DNA from 2 places in the Clostridium thermarum genome. Region 1 is predicted to be linked to the other one. Evidence: riboswitches for the same ligand, from Rfam matches in the RefSeq annotation. Region 1 holds a riboswitch; the other holds the start of a gene.
The links. A riboswitch is a leader RNA that binds a small molecule or an ion and turns the genes downstream of it on or off. The one in region 1 is predicted to bind cyclic di-AMP.
Positions count from the first base shown of each region.

Region 2: another riboswitch for cyclic di-AMP. It lies ahead of FHY60_RS15145 (cell wall hydrolase); the one in region 1 lies ahead of FHY60_RS18275 (hypothetical protein).

Region 1 covers NZ_CP040924.1:1,565,152-1,569,845, reverse strand. Annotated here, with positions in the region: gene FHY60_RS07050 (polyphosphate polymerase domain-containing protein) at 1-390, opposite strand, end outside; gene FHY60_RS07045 (response regulator transcription factor) at 557-1,240, shown strand; gene FHY60_RS07040 (sensor histidine kinase) at 1,276-2,514, shown strand; gene FHY60_RS07035 (cation diffusion facilitator family transporter) at 2,596-3,219, opposite strand; cyclic di-AMP (ydaO/yuaA leader) riboswitch at 3,433-3,554, shown strand; gene FHY60_RS18275 (hypothetical protein) at 3,556-4,446, shown strand; gene FHY60_RS07025 (chemotaxis protein CheX) at 4,514-4,694, opposite strand, start outside.
Region 2 covers NZ_CP040924.1:3,313,100-3,317,793, forward strand. Annotated here, with positions in the region: gene FHY60_RS15140 (hypothetical protein) at 1-842, shown strand, start outside; cyclic di-AMP (ydaO/yuaA leader) riboswitch at 1,012-1,154, shown strand; gene FHY60_RS15145 (cell wall hydrolase) at 1,154-1,687, shown strand; gene FHY60_RS15150 (NAD(P)/FAD-dependent oxidoreductase) at 1,863-2,723, opposite strand; gene trxA (thioredoxin) at 2,736-3,050, opposite strand; gene FHY60_RS15160 (PQQ-binding-like beta-propeller repeat protein) at 3,161-4,694, opposite strand, start outside.

The DNA.
Region 1 (4,694 bases):
TCCTGTAGCTACAAATTCATAAGCCTCATTTAGCTTTAGTCTGATTCTTCTTTTGTTGACAAGGCCGCAAACTTTTTTCTTTATCTCAAGAAACACCTTTTCATCTTCTTTTGGTACCCCATAAGCCCTAAGCCTCAGCTTTTCTTTATAAGCGGGTTTTGATAAGGAGTTTCTGATTAATTGATCATCAATTGTATCATAATAAATATTGCTTATGGTATAAAACTCATGGTTTCTGTTATATTCATCCAGTTCCATATATTGAATAAGAACTTCTTGGATTCTATCATACTGATCCTGAGATAAAATGTATTTATTTTCTTTTCTGTTAAAGACCTCTATTGCCACTCTAACTCTCCTCTCTGCCGGTGTATTTATGTTTGTCTCCATCTGATGATTCTATCTTACAAAGTTAACCTTAAATAAACCTTAAATAAATTTAATTATTTTCAGCCATAAGTTTTGATTTTATTTAAGGTTTATTAAAGGTAGGCTGTGATATAATGTAACTGTTCCATAAAAAACTTAATTTTTTCAAAACTACGGAGGTAAAACAATGAGAATACTATTAGTAGAAGATGAAATCCCTTTAGCGGAGGCATTGGCACAAATATTAAGAAAAAACAATTATACCGTAGATATGGTTCACGACGGTGAAATAGGATTAGATAATGCATTTAGTGACATTTACGATTTGATTATATTAGACATTATGCTTCCTAAGATGGATGGCCTAACTGTTCTGAAAAATATAAGAAAGGAAGGTCTGGGAGTACCGGTAATACTTCTCACCGCAAAGGGGGAAATCACCGATAAGGTTGCCGGCCTTGACAGCGGTGCTGATGATTATCTGGCAAAACCCTTTGCCACTGAGGAACTACTGGCTAGGATACGTGCAGTGGCCAGACGTAAAGGAGAGGTAATTCAAAATAGTACATTAAAATTTGGAGACATCGAATTAAATCCTTCAACCCTTAAATTATCCACCTCTACTAAGGAGGTAAAACTCATATTGAAAGAAAGTGAGCTGCTTGAACTCCTTATTAACCGAAAGAACTCTGCTACTTCAAAGGAATTAATTATAGAAAAGCTTTGGGGATTTGATTCTGAAGTGGAGCACAATCACGTAGAGGTCTATATTTCTTTTTTGAGAAAAAAGCTGGCCTTCTTAAATTCAAAGGTCATTATAAGTACTGTCCGAGGTGTGGGCTATATTTTAGAAATGCAAAAGGACAAATGATATTCTAGTCAGGAGGAATACAAGGGGGAATGCCTATGTTTAAAGAGCTTAAAAAGAAATTTCTCATGCTTAATTTAGTAATAATATCCGTGACTATGCTTGCAGCTTTTCTAACCATCTATTTAATAACCTATAATAACACCAGAAGAGAAATTGACATGGAGCTAAGGAAGCTATCTGAATTCAATCGTAAGCCCACTGATGGTTTTATGGATCGCCCTGGTATGAATTTATCAGATTTTGACCAGACACCCCCAAAACGCTCCGTTTCATTTGTAGTTTATACCGATAGCAAAGGTAATAAGCTTGCAACCTCTTCTATTTTTGAATTAGAAGATATTTTCTATGAAACCGCAAAAAATATAGCTTTGTCAAAGAATACTGAGAAAGGCCGTTTAAAATTGGATGGTACCCATTGGGCCTATATGAAAACTACCTACTTTGACGGATACAAAATAACTTTTTTGGATATCTCGGATAGTCAAGGAATTTTGACCAGACTGATATATACCTTTGCAGCAGTGGCAGCAGTGATGCTCATAGTCATTTACTTTATCAGCCGCTTCTTTGCAAACCGATCCATTGAGCCTATAAAGGAAGCTTTTGACAAGCAGAAACAGTTTATTGGTGATGCTTCTCATGAGCTTAAAACTCCCTTATCTGTAATAAATACAAATGTAGATGTGCTGTTGGCTAATAGTGACGATACTATCAGCGATCAGTCTAGATGGCTTTATTACATTAAATCAGAAGTGGAGAGGATGGCTCGGTTAACCAATGACTTACTATATTTAACCCAGGTGGATTATTCAGAAACAAAAATGATTTTCTCAGAATTCAATTTGAGTGAAGCTGTGGAAAGTGTGCTGCTCACCATGGAAGCAATGATTTTTGAAAATAATATATATTTAGATTATGACATAGAGCCCAATATAACTATTAAAGGTAACAGCGAACAGTTTAAACAGGTAGTGATGATATTATTGGATAATGCCTTAAAATACACCAATCCTAAAGGAAAGGTAACTATGGTATTAAAGAAAAATCATAACAACGTTATCTTGACAGTTTCCAATACCGGTAAAGGTATACCGGAAGAACATTTGCCCAAGATTTTTGATCGCTTTTACCGCATAGATAAGTCCCGTGCCAGAAACAGCGGAGGCTATGGCTTGGGCTTAGCCATTGCCAAGACCATCGTTCAGCAGCACGGCGGGAAGATTTCAGTGAAGAGTATTGAAAATGAACTTACCACCTTCACAATAGAATTATAATTCGTGTTAAATGAATAACTTAAAAATAAAGAGTCTGGATCAGCTTTAATACTGCCCCGGACTCTTTACATTTATTCAGGCTCAGCCCTGTAATAATATGGCTCCAATATAATGGACATCCTTCACTTCCAGAAGCTCAGTGACCACATCTTTTACCCTCTCCGAATCCACCGGAGCTTTATCAACTATGACTCCGCTGGTTTCTCTAAAAATCTCAACAGCAGCATAAAAAATAAAACCTGCCACTATAAGAGAGGCAATAGGATCAATAATAGCTGGGGCCCCAAGCCTTATACCTATAACAGTAGCAAGTACCCCTACAGATACAAATATATCTGCTCGGGTATGAAGTGAATCTGAGACAAGTATCTGACTATGATACTCCCTTCCCTTCTTATACTCATAGCTACTGACAAAAATATTGATAACCAGGGTTATAATTAAAGTAATAATACTCTCAAGATTAATACTTAGCTCTACAGGATTAATAAATCTCTGAACCCCACCATTGATAATATTTATTCCAACTGCTGACAACATTACCCCTATAAAAAGTCCTGCCAAGGTTTCAAATTTACTGTGGCCGTAGGGATAGTCTTTATCCACCGGCTTTGATGCAAACCAAATTCCGATAAGGCCAACAATATTTGAGGACCCGTCTGATAAGGAATGAAATCCATCTGCCATCATACTCGTACTCTCAATTACAGCTCCCAGAATAATTTTTAGTGCAGCTACAAGAATATTGGCAAAAAAATTATCAGCAGTACATTTCGCACTTTTTTTAAACTATCACCTTCCATTGTCACATAAAATTACCAAAGGCATCTTCATATTTTCTTCATATTTGTTTGTTAGAATCCCCTTGTGCTTGAGTTTGTCCCCCTTTTTTATCTAAATAAGTGCAAGCAAAATATATATGGTTTCAAGCCGAATGCTAAGGCAGCGGAGGATCAATAAAATTGGGGTGAATCCATCTTGGTAGGGAACTCTCTTTCCGAACCCGTCAACTAACTTCGTAGGCTTATGAGAGGAGTAAACATGAACAAACGTAATATTATATTAGCTTCTATAATACTAGGAGTATCTTTGTCTATTTTTTCAATTGTTAAATTTGAGAATACAGCAAAAGCTGGAGTTTACCAAGACCAGTCAGGAAATACTGTAATCTCAGACAATATTTCTACATATTCCGTACAAGCCCCGCCTGCCGAAACAACAGCGCAAACACAGCAGACCAATGAAAGTAATACAAATGATGAAATAAGTGTTGCAGTATCAGACACACAAAAGTCAACTGCAGATACTACAAGCAACGTGCCATTATCTAGAGGAGGAACACCATCTCCAAAAAAACTAGAGGAGGCAAAAAAAATGGCCCAAGCTGCTGAAGCAGAGACTAAAGCAAAGGCTGAAGCTAAAGCAAAGGCAGAGACTGAAGCAAAAGCAATAGCTGAAAAAGAAAGTAAGGTGGAGCTGCTGGATTGGTGGGATTCTGCCAGATATGTCTTTTCCAGAGGCACTACGGCAGTAGTTACTGACGTTTACACCGGTAAAAGCTTTAAGGTTCAGAGGACAATGGGGACAAACCATGCAGACACTGAAGCTTTAACAAAGGAAGATACCGCCATAATAAAAAGCATCTGGGGCGGGTTTTCTTGGGAGAGACGTCCCGTTATAGTAACAGTTGATGGAAGAAAACTTGCTGCCTCTATGAGCGCCATGCCCCACGCAGGAGTAGATTCAGAACCTGCCTACGAATATGTAAATAACCGTTCAAATGGCTATGGCAGCGGTGAAAACTTAGATGTGATAAAAGGCAATGACATGGACGGACACTTTGATATTCACTTCTTAAACAGCACAAGGCACATGGATGGTGATAAGGATCCTCAGCACCAAACTGCAATAAAAGTTGCTGCCGGTAAATAAACAGAATCCACCTGTGCTTTAAACACAGGTGAATTCTAATGGAATTTTACTTCATAAATAAAAAGATCTAATTCTCTTTGTAACTTATATCTATGTGTAAGGATTCTCCGTCATCAAAGTTTAACGGTACACAAACTGTTACAGCTTTGGCAGGAGTCAGCTCCATGTTTTCACAGGTTAACACAGTTGGGGGAGTAATATCTATAGACATATTTGCTTTATAAAATATATTGGCAGTGTGCCCCATA
Region 2 (4,694 bases), 1.7 Mb from region 1:
GCCAGATGTTGAAGGATAATGTTATTGACTCTGAGGCTGTTACCCAGCTTTCTGATAACATACTAAAAGAGTTAGATACCATAAAAGAGTCAGTTGAGGCAGAAGTCCCAGGTGATCAATTTAAATTGATGCATGTGGATTTGCTTGAAGGAATAAAATTAAATAAATTGACGTATATGCAAGCCTTCAGTATCTTACGAAATCCAAGCAGTAAAGACTTAAAGGATTCTTTCATGGACTTTGAAAAGTACCGTGATGATTGTGAAAGCTACTATACAAAAGTTTCTTTATCTGGAGTTTCCCCTTCTTTATTAAAAGAAGCTCAGGATTTCCTGGCTGCCTTTAAACTTTACACCGAGCAATTGATAGATACTCAACAAAAGGCAGATATGAAGACAAAGCAAATGTATGACTTTATTGATAAGCTAAACGAATCAGTAGATAAGTTTATCCCATTGAAAACAGACTTCTCTATTGAATTGAGAAAGGCTCGAGATAATTCATCAACCTATGATGAGGTTATTGCCTTTGCAACAGACTATCTTTCAAAAAACAGCCAGCTGCAAAATGCTATCTTAAGCACTACACCTCCGGATAACTGCAAGTCCTTGAGAGACAGCTTTGTGAAGCTAACTAAGGATTATGATGCCTACATCCAAAGCTTTATAGCAGCGGTAAATCTAGAGAAGGGTGAGGCTGAACTTCAACCGGAAGAACCTCTCGCTGATGATAGATTAACAGAAATCTATTATGATGCAAACAATAGATTCTTAGGTATCCAGGACAAGTACGACAACTTCCTTAAACAATTTACTGACTTTAAAAGCACAAACATAAAGTAAGGAAAAAGAATCCGGTAGCTGCCGGATTCTTTTTGTTCGTAATAGAAATAAAATGCGAACCACTTTTTTAATTAGTAATGAGTGATGAGTAATGAGTAATTACTCATTTAGAAAATTGCGTTGTGACGCAATTTTTATTTAATATGAATATTTTTCCCTCATTGGGGCATCATATCATTAGCCTAAATTTTAGAGGATTATTATGCTTTAAAATGCGGAGGAACCAAATTTTGGGGTGAATCACCAGTTCGGTGTAGGTTACACCTTTTCCGAACCCGTCAGCTAACTTCGCAGGCAAAAGGAGGTATTAAATGAATAAAAAATTAATAATAGGCTTTAGTTTTGTTTTGCTATTAGAATTTTGGGGGCATACAAATACCGAGGCAGTTGTGTGTCGCACAAATGTAGATTCTGTCCTTAAGGCCAGCAAGGATGATGCCACTCAAGTATTTAACTATAAGAACAAAAAAATACTAATAAGCGATGATGACATTTATCTCATGGCTCAAGTAGTTTTCGCAGAAAGCAATGCAGAACCATATCAAGGAAAAGTTGCTGTGGCTTCTGTAATACTAAACAGACTGCTTCATCCTGAGTTTCCGAATACTGTAGAAGATGTAATAAAACAAAAGGGGGCTTTTTCCTGTGTTAAAAACGGGAAATTATCAGTAACTCCCACAGAGGAATGCTTTGATGCTGTATACGAAGCACTTAAGGGGAAAGACCCTACCGGTGCAGCTGTTTTCTTTTATAATCCCCGAATTGCTACTTCTAAGTGGATGATAAATGTCAAAAAGAGTAATGTAAAGCCTATTGGAAACCATATTTTCTTCGTAGTAAAGTAATATTAACTGATATAAATTCAAATTTTTTATTTCTTAATAAATAATAAAAGGGATTTATAAAAGGATACCCATGCATTTATTATGTTTTAGCTTGCGTAGGTATCCTTAAAATATAAGTAAGCGACCATAAGATTTCTCATGGTCGCTTACTTATTACTATATTTCATCTAATTAACTATCTCATGGAATCAACATACGAAACAGCACTGAGTGCTGCTATGAGCCCTTCTCCTGCTGCTTTTATATATTGATAGGGCTTACCTATACAATCACCTGCAGCAAAGCATCCCTTTAAGTTAGTCTTCATATTTCTGTCCACCTTAATATGTCCCTCTTCCATTTCAAGACCAGGAACCAACTGCCCCGGTGATATGCTGTCTTTTAAAATAAACACCCCATCTGTCTTCAATGTGCCGTTGGCCAATTCCAATACTGTAACTATATTTTCACCCTTTACTTCTACAGGCTTATCCTTTATCACTTCAATTTTATCGCTTAATTTATAATCTCCGTTATACACGGGTATATAGTAGAGTTTTTGTGCTAACTCACTGACATAATTGGCCTCTTCTTCAGCTTCCTTATTATAGCCTATTACCGTTACCACCTTACCCTTGTATAGAGGAGCATCACAAGTAGCACAGTAACCAACTCCTCTACCGAGAAATTCTGCTTCACCTTTCAATGGCTTTGTGTACTCCATTCCTGTAGCCAGTATTACAGCCTTAGCTTCATACATTTTTTCATTAGCCATCAGTACAAAGTAGTCTCCCATGGCATAGATGGAATTAATTCTTTCAGTAGTTATTTCAATATCCATGGCCTCCATATGCCTTTGGAAGTTCTCCTTCAACTCTTGGCCGGTGATATTAGGAAATCCTAAGTAATTATTTATCTTTGGTGCCTTTATAAGCTTATTGCTTAAGTCACTGTAACCGAAAAGGATAATTTCTTTATTTCTGATTTTAGCATTAACGGCCGCAGATAATCCTGCAGGCCCACTTCCTACTATAGCTACATCATATCTTTTTCCCAAGGCCGCACCTCTTTAAACATATTTTTCAAGTAGGGTTTTTAGTTCCTGCTTTGGTCTGAAACCAATAAGAGTTTCTGCCACAGTCCCATTTTTAAATATAAGTATAGTTGGTATGCTTGCTATTCTGTATTTATTTGTTACTGTTGGATTCTCATCAACATTAACTTTTGCAAATTTAATTTTATCGCCTAACTCATTGTTAAGTTCTTCGAAAATTGGTGCAAGCATTTTGCAGGGTCCGCACCAGGCTGCCCAAAAGTCTATTACTGCCACTCCTTGATAATTTTCAACTTCTTCTATAAAAGTGCTGTCTCCAATTTGTCTCATTGTTATCCCTCCAATATAATTTGATACCCCGTACAGGTATATAATAATTATATAATTGTTTTAGATATGGTGTCAACCCCAGGTCTCTTATAATTGGACTTAAAAATGAACTACTTTACCTTAAATCCAATTATTTTACCTCCTCTGGTTCCAACCACTATAATATCATCAAAGGCCGCCGGTGTTCCTTCTACATTAGCCTCCAAATCTATTATATCCAATATTTTGCCGCTGATTCCTTCAATAAGAAATGCTCTTCCTGCCGAATCACATTGAACTATATATCCCTTTCCATCTTTTGAATATAGTGCCAAGGGCGAACTCCAGCAGTAGTTATCTAAGATAAGCTTCCATACTTCTTCGCCGGTATTCTTATTCATGGCTACAAGAATCCCGCTGTTGTAATTTGGGGTTCTGGCTATATTAAATATTGCAAGCTCCTTTAGTTCTTCCTTTCCACTGATAGGTGTGGCTAAGGCTCCACCATTGGTATTGGAATCATAGTAGCATTTATACTTATTCTCCCAGAGAACCCCTCCGGTAGCTCCGTTTATCTTTCTTACAAAGGAATAACCTCCATTACCCTGATTATCAACTTCAGAAGCAGTATACAAATTTAGGCCTTCATTGTCCCTCTCCAATACTATGGTAGAATCGGTATCATCATTGACATATCTGGCCCAGACAGGTTTCAGCGTCCTTAAATCCAAACATTGCAGTATTCCATCATTGTCAGCAAAAAAGCCGTAATTCTCATAAATTGCTATACTATTTTCAATGCCCCTCTCCTTAGTTTTATTCGTTGAATATTTATATTTATCTATTTGAGGGCTTATAGTGACCTTTCCATTTTCATAGTTGGTGTTCAACTTACCGGAATAAAATAGTCCATTCTCACCGCATATATAGAAAAAGTCATTGCTCTTATCTATTAAACTTGTAGAATCAAAGGCCCACCACTTTCTAACAGCAAAGTCATCCATACCTTTTATTTCGTATAACTTACTAAAATCTATCAGGCTGAAAATTCTGTATGCAAAGCTAACATGCTGGCTTCCTCTTTTATCTATCCCCTGACCGACATACAACAGTGGTAATCCTCGTGGATCTACAGTCAAACTTCCCTTTATAGGCGCTCCTATCCATAATTTATCTCTTGTTGCCTTTCCATCCTCTAAATCTAAAAAGTGCACATATCCATCCAGTGCAGCATATATTACTTCTGTTAAATCCTTCTTATTCTTTTTCTCTTCATATAAATTCATTTCCTTTTTTATCTCTTCTGACCACTTCACTATGGCAGGCTGACCGTTCCAGCCCACTCCTGTCCAGCTGTCTATGGCCCCAATATTAACCTCCCAAAGCTTTTCTAACTTTTCTTCCTTTAGATCTATATTCCCAAAGCTTCCTCCGTCCCTAAGGTTATTACCTCTGAAGCAAGTGACCCCCTCTACATCTGAATAGGGTTCAGAACTGTCAAAACCAGCTTCTTCTCTCTGAAGGGTTTGACTTATAACTGAATATGTAAAGTTGTAGTTCTCAATTTCAGCACTGGCATCTGGGGCAAATATTATTTCCTTTTCCGGTACCTCTTCTACAACCGGTAAGTTTTCCGTAGGTTCGGAACTTATATATGGTACGGAA